Regions from separate parts of the Brenneria tiliae genome, predicted to be linked through region 2. Evidence: predicted binding sites of a transcription regulator. Region 2 holds the regulator's gene; each other region holds the start of a gene.
What was found. Region 2 encodes CRP, which controls carbon source genes, mostly activating them, when cyclic AMP is high. Its sites were predicted from a motif close to ATGTGANNNNNNTCACAT; they were not measured.
Positions count from the first base shown of each region.

Region 1 (3,113 bases), on a different contig from region 2:
TGCCCGGCCTCCAGCCCGATATGGCCGGGCACCACGCTGCCGTCCACCTGGCCGCAGATCCCCCTGATGGTGCGATCGGCGATGCGCGCTTTATCGGCAATCAGGATGTCGCAGGTGGAGGTGCCGATCACTTTAACCAGGGTATAGGGCTGCGCTCCGGCGCCCACGGCGCCGACGTGGCAGTCAAAGGCGCCGCCGGCGATAACCACGCTTTCCGGCAGGCCGAGCCGCGCGGCCCATTCGGCGGTGATGGCGCCGACGGGCGCGTCGGCGGTCCAGGTGTCGCTAAACATCGGGTATTGCAGCTTTTCGCTCAGGCGGGGATCGAGCGCGTGCAGAAAGGTTTTGGGCGGCAGACCGCCCCAGTCGGGGTGCCACAGCGACTTGTGTCCGGCGGCGCAGCGGCCGCGTCGAATGTTGCCAGGAGCCTGGGTGCCGGAGAGCAGGGCGGGCACCCAGTCGCACAGTTCGATCCAGGAGACGGCGGCCTGACGCACCGCCGCATCCTGGCGTGAGACGTGCAGTATTTTGGCCCAGAACCATTCCGAGGAGTAGACGCCGCCAATATAGCGGGTGTAATCCGCAAACCGGCCGCTATGGCACAGGCTGGTGATCGCCTCCGCCTCTTCTATCGCCGTATGATCCTTCCACAGCACGAACATGGCGTTGGGGTTGGCGGAAAACTCGGGGCGCAGCGCCAGAATCGTCCCCTGTTCGTCGATGGGCGCGGGGGTGGAGCCGGTGGAATCCACGCCGATGCCGACGATCCGCCGGCGCTGCGCCGCGCTCAGTCGTTCCACCACGGCGCGAATGGCCTGCTCCAGCGACTCGATATAATCCAGCGGGTGGTGGCGGAACTGGTTATTCGCCGGCTGACAATACATCCCGGCGCGCCAGCGCGGGTAATACGCCACCTCAGTGGTCAATTCTTGCCCGCTCCGGCAGTCAACGGCCAATGCGCGCACCGAATCACTGCCAAAGTCGAGGCCCAAGGTAATCGCGCCAGCGTTCATCGCTCCCCTCCCGTCAATTCCGCCTTTGTTTATAGCCGTATACGATAGGCGGGCATTAACGCGGGGCGTGAGGAGCGGTTAGCTGGAAGTATGCATTTTCCTGCCGCTCGCCGTCATTCTGTGATGCTCGTCAAAAGTTAATGACTGGTTAAATTTGCTAAATATATGCACAAACCTGTCGTTGTTCGGGGATGTGATAACGCTCGATATTCTTGCTGAAAATAACCGCTAAAACATACAGCGTCTGAATGCTGCTGAGTAAAGGACTGCCACCAACGCTGTGCTTTTCCTTTATCCCGACCGGAAATGCCTTAATGGAACCGATTACACATCCAGGATCCTCTGACGTGTAAAAAATAACTATAGCGGAGAACATCATGCATAAATTCACTAAGCTGCTGGCGACGATTGGGCTGGCCGCGGTTATGTCACAATCGGCTATCGCCGAAACGTTGAAGCTGGGGTTTCTGGTTAAACAGCCGGAAGAACCCTGGTTTCAGACGGAATGGAAATTTGCCGATAAGGCGGGAAAAGATCTCGGTTTCGAGGTGATTAAAATCGCCGTCCCGGACGGCGAAAAAACGCTTAATGCCATTGATAGCCTGGCGGCCAGCGGGGCGAAAGGCTTTGTGATCTGTACCCCCGACCCCAAATTAGGGGCGGCGATCGTCGCCAAGGCGCGCAGCTACGACCTGAAGGTCATCGCCGTGGACGATCAGTTCGTTAATGCCAGAGGCGAGCCGATGGACTCGGTGCCGCTGGTCATGATGGCGGCCAGCAAAATCGGCGAGCGCCAGGGGCAGGAGCTGTGGAACGAAATGAATAAACGCGGCTGGAAGGTGGAGGAAACCGCGGTGATGGCGATCACCGCCAACGAACTGGATACCGCCCGGCGCCGCACCACCGGCTCGATGGATGCATTAAAAGCCGCCGGTTTCCCGGAAAAGCAAATCTATCAGGTTCCCACCAAATCCAACGATATTCCCGGGGCGTTTGACGCCGCCAACTCGATGCTGGTGCAGCATCCCGGCGTGAAGAACTGGCTGATTGTCGGCATGAACGACAATACCGTGCTGGGCGGCGTGCGGGCGACGGAAGGTCAGGGGTTCAAGGCGCCCAACGTGATCGGCATCGGTATCAACGGGGTGGATGCGGTGAGCGAACTGTCGAAAGGACAGGCCACCGGTTTCTATGGTTCGCTGCTGCCAAGCCCGGATATCCACGGCTATAAAAGCATCCAGATGCTGAATGAGTGGGTGACCAAAGGCGTGGAACCGCAAAAGTTCACCGAAGTTACCGATGTGGTGCTGATCACCCGCGACAACTTCAAGGTCGAACTGGAGAAAAAAGGTCTGCTGTAACGGCCGGCGGGACAGGGAGGTCCGTGCGTTCGCCGCCGGTTTCCATCCCCGCTGCGGCGGGAACGACCGGTGCGACGGCGAGTGGTCAACTATGAGGAAACGAAAATGACGGTACAGTCAGCCTATTTGTCGTTTCATGGCATCGGCAAGGAATTCCCCGGCGTCAAGGCGCTGGCGGATATCAGCTTTTCCTGCCAGGCGGGGCAGATCCACGGCTTGATGGGGGAAAACGGGGCGGGTAAATCCACGCTGTTGAAAATCCTGAGCGGCAACTATTTGCCTTCCGCCGGGGAAATCCATATCCAGGGCCGGCCGGTGCGCTTCAATAGCACCATGGATGCGCTGAATGCCGGCGTGGCGATTATTTATCAGGAGTTGCATCTGGTGCCGGAAATGACGGTGGCGGAGAATATTTACCTTGGCCAGCTGCCGCACAAGTACGGCATGGTGAATTATTCGCTGCTGCGTTATGAGGCCAAACTGCAGCTTGAGCACCTGGGACTGGATATCGATCCCGACACGCCGCTTAAATACCTTTCCATCGGCCAGTGGCAAATGGTGGAGATCGCCAAGGCGCTGGCCCGCAACGCCAAAATTATCGCTTTTGACGAACCCACCAGTTCGCTATCCGCCCGCGAAATCGAACAGCTGTTCCGGGTGATCGCCGAATTACGCGGCGAAGGGCGGGTGATTTTGTACGTATCGCACCGCATGGAGGAAATTTTCGCCCTGGGGGACG
Region 1 covers NZ_JAKPCB010000103.1:542,164-545,276, forward strand. Annotated here, with positions in the region: gene MFP24_RS23325 (ribulokinase) at 1-1,013, opposite strand, end outside; gene MFP24_RS23330 (arabinose ABC transporter substrate-binding protein) at 1,391-2,374, shown strand; gene araG (L-arabinose ABC transporter ATP-binding protein AraG) at 2,480-3,113, shown strand, end outside.
Region 1: the regulator CRP is predicted to act here: its motif matches at 1,132-1,149, upstream of MFP24_RS23330 (arabinose ABC transporter substrate-binding protein).

Region 2 (3,113 bases):
GCATTCCACAAGATTTTTCAGCAGTTAAACATGCGCGCCGCCCAGCTTGAAGGTGACAGCTTCCACCGCTATACCCGCCCGGAAATGGATATGGAAATACGTAAGGCGCGGGATCTCGGGCGCCATATCAGCTATTTCGGCCCGGAGGCCAATGATTTCAGCCTGCTGGAGCAGTCGTTTACCGAATATGGCCGCCACGGAAGCGGTAAAACCCGTAAATATCTCCATACCTATGATGAAGCGATCCCCTACAACCAGGTGCCCGGTACGTTCACGCCGTGGGAGCCGATGCCTGAACCCACCGACGTGCTGTTTTATGAAGGGCTGCACGGCGGCGTGGTGACCGATAGGCACAATGTGGCGCAACACGTCGATTTGCTGGTCGGCGTGGTGCCGATCGTCAACCTGGAATGGATTCAGAAACTGATTCGCGACGTGAACGAGCGCGGACACTCGCGCGAAGCGGTGATGGATTCGGTGGTGCGCTCCATGGAAGACTACATCACCTACATTACGCCGCAGTTTTCACGCACGCACATCAACTTCCAGCGCGTTCCCACCGTTGATACCTCCAACCCGTTCGCCGCCAAGTCGATCCCCTCACTGGACGAAAGCTTCGTGGTGATTCATTTCCAGGAACTGGATAATATTGACTACCCTTATCTGCTGGCCATGTTGCAGGGATCGTTTATTTCCCATATCAACACCCTGGTGGTGCCCGGCGGGAAAATGGGTCTGGCGATGGAGCTGATTATGGCGCCGCTGGTGCAGCGCCTGCTGGAAGGGAAAAAAATCGAATAGTCCGCCGCGGCAAAAGCACCAGCGGGCGATACGCCGAGGATTACCCCGCTATGCGGACTTCATGACTGTGCGTGACCTCGACGGCTTTATCCAGCATCAGCGCCACCGAGCAATAGCGCTCCGCGGAGAGCGCCACCGCCCGTTCCACCGCTTTCTCCGTCAGCCCTGTGCCCGTCACGATAAAATGCAGATTAATATGGGTAAACAGGCGCGGCGCTTCCGTTCTCCGCTCCGAGGTCAGTTTAACCTCGCAGTCCGCCACGTCATGACGGCCTTTCTGCAGGATCGACACCACGTCAATCGCACTGCAGCCGCCAACCGACATCAACACCATTTCCATTGGGCTTGGCGCCTTGTCTCCCGAATTGCCATCCATCAGCACCTGATGCCCGGACGCTGATTCACCAAGAAAAGTTAAACCTTCAATCCACTTTACTCGAGCCTGCATGCCGCCTCCGCTAAAAATTTTTTGAAAATTTATATCGTTACTGTACAAAAACACGCTATAACCAAAGCTTCATCATGCTGAAGCGAGACAACACAAGACAGGTCCTTCAAGCTGTGTTACAAACGAAAATAGAATCTGCCTTTTCTGGACAAACTCAGATACCGGGGAGATGATGATGTCGCCAGATAGAGGCTCCAGTATATTCCCTGACGTCATTCTTCCTAGACGAATTTTGAATGTTTAGCAGTAATACGCCGTACAGGGAACTCTGAGCCCTGTGATTTGCGCAGTGAATTACAACAGAGGATGATAGCGAATGGTTCTCGGCAAACCGCAAACAGACCCGACTCTCGAATGGTTCCTTTCTCATTGTCATATCCACAAGTATCCATCGAAGAGCACGCTGATTCACCAGGGTGAAAAAGCAGAAACGCTTTACTACATCGTGAAAGGCTCTGTCGCAGTGCTGATCAAAGATGAAGAAGGCAAAGAAATGATTCTCTCTTATCTCAATCAGGGAGATTTTATCGGTGAACTTGGCCTGTTTGAAGAAGGTCAGGAGCGCAGCGCCTGGGTACGGGCGAAAACGGCTTGTGAAGTTGCTGAAATTTCTTATAAAAAGTTCCGGCAGTTGATTCAGGTGAATCCCGATATTCTGATGCGCCTGTCGGCGCAGATGGCCAGCCGACTACAGGTAACTTCAGAGAAAGTCGGTAATCTGGCGTTTCTCGACGTTACCGGCCGTATTGCTCAGACGTTATTAAACCTGGCGAAACAACCCGATGCCATGACTCACCCCGATGGCATGCAAATAAAAATCACCCGTCAGGAAATTGGGCAAATCGTCGGCTGTTCACGCGAAACCGTGGGCCGTATTCTTAAAATGCTGGAAGACCAGAACCTGATCTCCGCACATGGTAAAACGATTGTGGTTTACGGCACCCGTTAAACCATTCCGTTACCCTACAACAAAAAAGCGTGAAGCGAGTTTCACGCTTTTTTTTATCACCATCAACGCAGGTCTCATATTTACCCCTTAGTTAATGAGCAGGGTATTTATTATCAAAATAAATTATTTACCGGCAATGTAAATAGCCTTACCAACAGGCTTAATCTATTATTTTCAATATCGGCAAAATAAAAATCAGCCATGATTTATAAAGTTATATTTTAATATAGATCAATAAAACTCCATTTTTATTTATTTTAAGAAAATCCCTATTAATATGGATATCCGGGGGGATTTTTCAGACAAATCCACCTTATATGAATATATTGCTGAAAACAGAAACCTATGGAAATAAAAAAAACCATCATGAGAATATAACTTATTGATAATAAAACAATAAATATCTTATGCGTAATTTTAATTGGCAATTTAGCTTTCATAGAACCCTCCTTTCCTTTCGATTATTCAAAAGACGCATTGAACTCACCGTATTGAATTGTTTTATTTTTGTGATAACACTGATGCGGGTTTTTGATAAAACTGAAAACTGATATTCCATTTTTAGCGAAAAATCCAACCTTATTACCCTGGGCATATGGAACGATAAATGCCTTAACGAAAGTTATATTCCAACAGGAGATAATCCTTATGAAATACCTACTGCCTTCAGCCGCCGCCGGGCTGTTATGTCTTGCCTGCCAACCAGCGATGGCGGCCGATACCGGCGGCTATGCCACCACCGACGGCGGCAACGTTTCCGGCGCCGTCAATAAAACGGCCGGTTCGATGCAGGACATTGTCGATATCATCGCGGCAGCGCGTCTGGACTCAAGCGGTAAAAAAGTGTCAGGCGGCGCCTACCCCGTAGTCATCACCTATAACGGCAATGAAGATGACTTAATCAAGGCGGCGGAA
Region 2 covers NZ_JAKPCB010000096.1:48,226-51,338, forward strand. Annotated here, with positions in the region: gene MFP24_RS10215 (phosphoribulokinase) at 1-801, shown strand, start outside; gene MFP24_RS10220 (OsmC family protein) at 842-1,249, opposite strand; gene crp (cAMP-activated global transcriptional regulator CRP) at 1,566-2,198, shown strand; gene MFP24_RS10230 (polysaccharide lyase) at 2,847-3,113, shown strand, end outside.

Region 3 (3,113 bases), on a different contig from region 2:
GGAAAGCAGATGGGGATCCCGCCGCGGATCGCCACCTGTTCGGTGAACGCGGTGTTGTCGCTCAGCCACAACACCGGCGCTTCGCCCGTCGGCTGCCAGCTCAACAGATGGGCGCCCTGTAATGCCACCGCCGCGCGAACCTGCGGGTGTTCGACCACGATGACCGGCAGTTGATCCAGCTGCCGTTGGCTTACGGTTGCCGTAACGGGTTTGCTGATGGGAAGCGCGAAAATCTTATCATTCATGATGTTGCCTTTTTTTGTGGCGTGCCATCCATGGCCGCCACCCTGTGGGTCGTCGCTAACGCGACGTCAAAAACTTCTCCCGGAAGTTTTTTGGTTGTTGTTAATCAGCAAGTAAAAAGGGCGGCCCCAGGGCCGCCCTTCATCATTGAATCATTACCCAGACTTACTTGGAGATATGGGCGATCAGATCCAGAACTTTGTTGGAGTAGCCGGTTTCGTTATCGTACCAGGAAACCAGTTTCACAAAGTTGTCGCTCAGCGCGATACCGGCTTTCGCGTCGAAGACGGAAGTCAGTTTTTCGCCGTTGAAATCGGTGGAAACCACGTCATCTTCGGTGTAACCCAGAACGCCTTTCAGTTCGCCTTCGGAAGCGGCTTTGATGGCGGCACAGATTTCTTTGTAAGAAGCCGGTTTTTCCAGACGGGCGGTCAGGTCGACAACGGATACGTTCGGGGTAGGAACGCGGAACGCCATACCGGTCAGTTTGCCGTTCAGTTCAGGAATAACCTTGCCGACCGCTTTCGCTGCGCCGGTAGAAGACGGGATGATGTTCTGAGATGCGCCGCGGCCGCCGCGCCAGTCTTTGTGAGACGGGCCGTCAACGGTTTTCTGCGTTGCGGTGGTGGCGTGAACGGTGGTCATCAGCGCTTCAACGATACCGAAGTTGTCGTTGATGACTTTGGCCAGCGGCGCCAGGCAGTTGGTGGTACAGGATGCGTTGGAAACGATATCCTGGCCGTCGTAGCTTTTATGGTTAACGCCGATAACGAACATCGGGGTGCTGTCTTTGGACGGACCGGTCAGCACCACTTTTTTGGCGCCGGCGGTGATGTGTTTACGCGCGGTTTCGTCAGTCAGGAACAGACCGGTTGCTTCAGCGACAACATCAACGTTGACTTCGTTCCACTTCAGGTTCGCAGGATCGCGCTCTGAGGTGACACGAATCGTTTTACCGTTAACAACCAGGTGGCCATCTTTAACTTCAACGGTGCCGTTGAAACGGCCATGGGTAGAGTCATACTTCAACATATACGCCATGTATTCAGCGTCTAACAGATCGTTGATCGCGACGATTTCGATGTCGGAACGTTCCTGTGCAGCGCGGAAAACAATACGGCCGATGCGGCCAAAACCGTTGATACCTACTTTGATAGTCATATATTCCACCAGATATTGGTTAGTGAATAAAAGGTTGGTTGTAAAATTACAAAAACCTTGCTGGGCGTCAAGCGGAATCGTGTCAATAGTTGCTGTAAGTCAAACCTGCCGCCAACCCTTGCACGAAAATCCGCCAGTGCTTGTAAATAAAGAACATTTCAGACGGATACCGGCTCTGAGAGCATCATATAAACTCCGTCCCATCCAGAATTGCGATAAAGGTCACAATTAAATATTCGCCCCGACAACAGCTATTATATTAAGCCAAAATGGCCTGTAAAGTTGTTAATTTTTTGTTATAATTAATGATCAATTTAATAGCTAACACACGCAGTGAGGCGACTATGAGCGACGATCCCTCTCAACAAACACCGCCAGATGCAGAACAACTGACGGAAATGCAGCGCTATGTGACCCAACAGCGGGGCACCGAACCCGCTTATTCCGGCAAGCTGCTGCACAATAAGCGCACGGGTATTTACCACTGCCTGTGCTGCCAGAAGCCGCTGTTCTATTCGGATAACAAGTACGACTCAGGGTGCGGTTGGCCGAGTTTCGACCAGCCGGTCTCATCCGACGTCATCCGCTATCTTGAAGATAACGCCCACAACATGCGGCGCATCGAGATTCGCTGCGGTAACTGCGACGCGCATCTGGGCCACGTATTCCCTGATGGTCCGCAGACCACGGGGGAGCGCTACTGCGTTAATTCCGCGTCGCTCAGCTTTATCGACGACGTAGATGGCGAGCGGGTTGACGGCTAAATCGGCCACCGGTGCAAGCTGGCTACCCGACCTGAATTGTAACCTAGCTTAATCGTTTCAGCCAAGCGTTTATAGCGATAAATATGGCAGCAAAACCGCATGCGGGGAGATAAAGGATGCAACTCGACGATCTGATTGACGCCATGACGCCGGAAATTTATCAACGGCTGGCAACGGCGGTGGAGTTGGGCAAATGGCCGGACGGCGTCGCTTTGTCCGCGCAACAGAAAGAGAATTGTCTGCAAATGGTGATGCTGTGGCAGGCTCGCCATAATCAACAGGCGGAGCATATGACCATCGGCCCCGACGGCGAGATTGTGATAAAAAGCAAACAACAGCTGAAGCAGCAGTTCAGTGAACCCGCCGTGGTGAAGATAAAAATGCAAGGCTAAACGCAGGCCGGGGGGAAGGGCGACGGACCTGCGCCGAGACGGCGGCGTTAGCCGCCGGACGCCAGCCCGGCAACGAAGCTTTGCAGATCGACAAGCTTCGCGCCGCGCCGCTGCATTTCCGCCAGCGCCGCCTGGCTGTCCTGCGGGTCAAGATTGACGCCGCGGCATCCATCCACCAGCACCTCGGTTTTATAGCCCAGTTCGAGGGCGTCCAGCACGCTGAATTTCACGCAATAGTCCGTGGCGATGCCCATCACGGTCAGGCGAGTAATGTTCCGCGTCCGTAGCCAGTCGTCGAGCGCGGTTTTAGCGCGGTGCCCGTTATCAAAAAACGCGCTATAGCTATCAATATCGGCCTGGGTGCCTTTGCGTACCACCCATTCAATCGCCTGCCGGTTCAACGCCGGATGAAACTGCGCCCCCGGCTGATGCTGAACGCAGTGTACCGGCCACCAGACCTGGGGCAGGCCGTCCAGCTCGCCGGTTTCCCCCACGGCGGCGTTGGCGTTGATCGCGAAGCTGCCGTGATCGGCCGGGTGCCAGTCCTGGCTGG
Region 3 covers NZ_JAKPCB010000103.1:474,974-478,086, forward strand. Annotated here, with positions in the region: gene MFP24_RS23010 (D-hexose-6-phosphate mutarotase) at 1-245, opposite strand, end outside; gene gapA (glyceraldehyde-3-phosphate dehydrogenase) at 409-1,404, opposite strand; gene msrB (peptide-methionine (R)-S-oxide reductase MsrB) at 1,749-2,168, shown strand; gene MFP24_RS23025 (YeaC family protein) at 2,285-2,560, shown strand; gene pncA (bifunctional nicotinamidase/pyrazinamidase) at 2,608-3,113, opposite strand, start outside.
Region 3: the regulator CRP is predicted to act here: its motif matches at 1,615-1,632, upstream of msrB (peptide-methionine (R)-S-oxide reductase MsrB).

Region 4 (3,113 bases), on a different contig from region 2:
CTGGCCGGCCGCCGTGGCTCGCTGGCGATGGATGACGAAGGGGTGCCGGGACAATATAACGTATTGATTGAAAACGGCATCCTGAAAGGCTACATGCAGGATAAACTCAACGCCCGTCTGATGGGCGCGGCGCCGACCGGCAACGGCCGCCGTGAGTCCTACGCCCATTTGCCGATGCCGCGCATGACCAATACCTATATGCTGGCCGGGAAATCCACGCCGCAAGAGATTATCGCCAGCGTCGAGTACGGCCTGTACGCGCCGAATTTTGGCGGCGGCCAGGTGGATATCACCTCCGGCAAATTCGTCTTTTCCACCTCGGAAGCCTATTTGATCGAGAACGGGCGCATCACCAGCCCGGTGAAAGGGGCGACGCTGATTGGTTCCGGCATTGAGGCGATGCAGCAGATCTCGATGGTGGGCAACGATCTGGCGCTGGATAAAGGGGTCGGCGTGTGCGGCAAAGAGGGGCAGAGCCTGCCCGTCGGCGTGGGCCAGCCGACGCTGAAGCTGGAAAGCCTGACGGTGGGCGGCACGGCGTAATCACACGCCGTTTCCACGCCATCTTTATGAAAAACCGCGCGCTTACCGCCGCGGTTTTTTTAGTCTTTATCCGTCTCGCTATCCTGCCGATACTCCTGATATGTCAGGGCGACTTTCCTGAAATACTCAATCATATAGTTGATACAGACCTGTACTTTCAGCGGCAGGTTATCTTTGCGGGTATATAACGCATAAACCGGGCGCGGATCGGAATGGTAACGGTTGAACAGAATTTCCATTTCGCCGCGCCGAATTTCTTCAGTCACCCACATCAGGGGAACATAGGCGATGCCCGCGCCGGCTTTTAACCAGCGCACCAGCGTCTGCGGATCGTTGGTGACGAAACGCCCCGGCGGCGCCAGCCGGGTGGCGATGCCTTCAGGGGCGATCAGTTCGAATTCACTATCCGGGCGTACGCTATATTCCAGCCAGGAGAAATTGACCACGTCGGCCGGTTTTTCCGGCGCGCCGTGCTGCGCCAGATAGCCTTTGGCGGCGCACACCACCATGGGCATCGAGCCCAGCCGTTTGGAAAACAGGCTGGAGTCCTGCAACGCGCCGACCCGGATGACGATATCCAGACCGTCGGCGATCAAATCAGGCGCGGGGATCCCGGTGATCAGATTAACGGAAAGACCCGGATACTCTTTCAGCATATCGGCGGTCATGGTGGACAGCACGATCTGCGCCATGGTCGAAGAGCCGCCGATGCGCAGTGTGCCGGTCGGGGTGCTGTTGAAGGCGTAAAGCTGCTCATGTACCTCATGCGCTTCGTGCAGCATGCGGCAGCAGCCGTGGTAATAGATTTTCCCCGCTTCGGTCAGGCCGATGCTGCGCGTACTGCGATTAAGCAGCTTGATCTGCAATTTGTCTTCAAGCTTGGTTACGGTCTGGCTGACGGCGGAAACGCTCATCTGGAGCTGGCGCGCCGCCGCGGTAAAAGAGCCGCACTTCACCACTCGGGCGAATACCGCCATACTTTTTAGTCGTTCCATTATTCACTCTGGCTTAAAAGTGATTTAGATCACACTATGTAGATAGGACAAGATTAACCATTCATAATATAGCCTATCCGGTGAGGCCGGAGGGGTTATATAACGCTTGCAGCCATTCATCGTTATCACCGTAGCGTGAAAAATGCTGATTCGGCATCGCTTATCGAATCAGCGCCAGCATCCGCCATCGCCGCGATGCGTTACCGCTAATGAAACATAAAGGAAAAGAGAATGAGTTCGCTGCCGGTTATGGTGTTGTTCGGACTGTCGTTTCCGCCGGTCTTTTTTGTTCTGCTGGTGTCGCTGACGCTGTTTTTCGTCGTGAACCGGCTGTTGCAGCCGACGGGGATTTATGACTTCGTCTGGCATCCGGCGTTGTTTAATACCGCATTATTCTGCTGCCTGTTCTATCTGCTGTTCCGCTACGGTCTTTGAGGTTCTTGGTGCAATCTTTCTTTATCTCCTCGCTCATGAAAAAACTGGGCCGCGTGGCCGTCACGCTGGTCGTGGTGTTGTTCGCCATTGTGGCGGTATTTCGTATCTGGGCGTTTTATACCGAATCGCCCTGGACGCGGGATGCTAAGTTTAGCGCGGATGTGGTGGCCATCGCCCCCGATGTCAGCGGCTTGCTTACCGATGTGCGGGTGACGGACAACCAGTTGGTGAAACAGGGCGACGTGCTGTTCGTGGTGGATCGACCCCGTTATAGCGAGGCGCAGGCACAGGCGGCGGCCGATGTGGCCTATTATCAGGCGCTGATGACGGAGAAAAAGCGCGAGGCCGCCCGCCGGACGCGTTTGGGCATTCATGCGATGTCGCAGGAGGATATCGACCAGTCGGGCAATGCGCTGGAAACGGCGATCCACCAGCTTGCCAAGGCACAGTCCGTACTGGCGCTGGCGCAGCTGGATCTGGAGCGCACGGTGGTGCGTGCGCCAGCCGATGGTTGGGTCACCAACCTGAATGTGCAGCGCGGGGAGTTTATTACCCGCGGTTCAACCGCCGTCGCGCTGGTGAAAAAAGATTCGTTCTACCTGCTGGCGTATATGGAAGAAACCAAACTGGAACGGGTGCGCCGTGGATATCGTGCTGAGATCACGCCGCTGGGCAGTGAGCGCATCTTCTACGGCACGGTGGAGAGCGTGCCCGTCGGGGTGAACAACAGCAGTAGCGGCGTTGACGATAAGGGGCTGGCGATCGTCGACTCCAACCTGGAGTGGGTGCGCCTGGCGCAGCGCGTGCCGGTGAAAATCAAACTCGATCGCCAAATGGGCGAACTGTATCCGGCCGGCACCACCGCCACCGTGGTGATTACCGGGGAGCAGGTGGACAAAGACAGCAAGCCGTCGCCGCTGATTCGCCTGTTATACCGCCTGCGCGAGTTCGGCTGATATCATGAAAAGCCCAATATTCGTGCGCTTCCGCTTTGCGTTTAAGCTGAGTTTCGCCATTGTCCTGTCCTTGCTGCTGGGTTTTCATTTGCAGTTGGCGACTCCGCGCTGGTCGGTGCTGACGGCGGCGATCGTCTCCTCCGTTCCGGCCTTTGCGGCGGGGGGCGAACCGTTTTCCGGCGCT
Region 4 covers NZ_JAKPCB010000097.1:236,907-240,019, reverse strand. Annotated here, with positions in the region: gene tldD (metalloprotease TldD) at 1-543, shown strand, start outside; gene aaeR (HTH-type transcriptional activator AaeR) at 603-1,538, opposite strand; gene aaeX (p-hydroxybenzoic acid efflux pump operon protein AaeX) at 1,770-1,973, shown strand; gene aaeA (p-hydroxybenzoic acid efflux pump subunit AaeA) at 2,009-2,929, shown strand; gene aaeB (p-hydroxybenzoic acid efflux pump subunit AaeB) at 2,934-3,113, shown strand, end outside.
Region 4: the regulator CRP is predicted to act here: its motif matches at 1,556-1,573, upstream of aaeR (HTH-type transcriptional activator AaeR).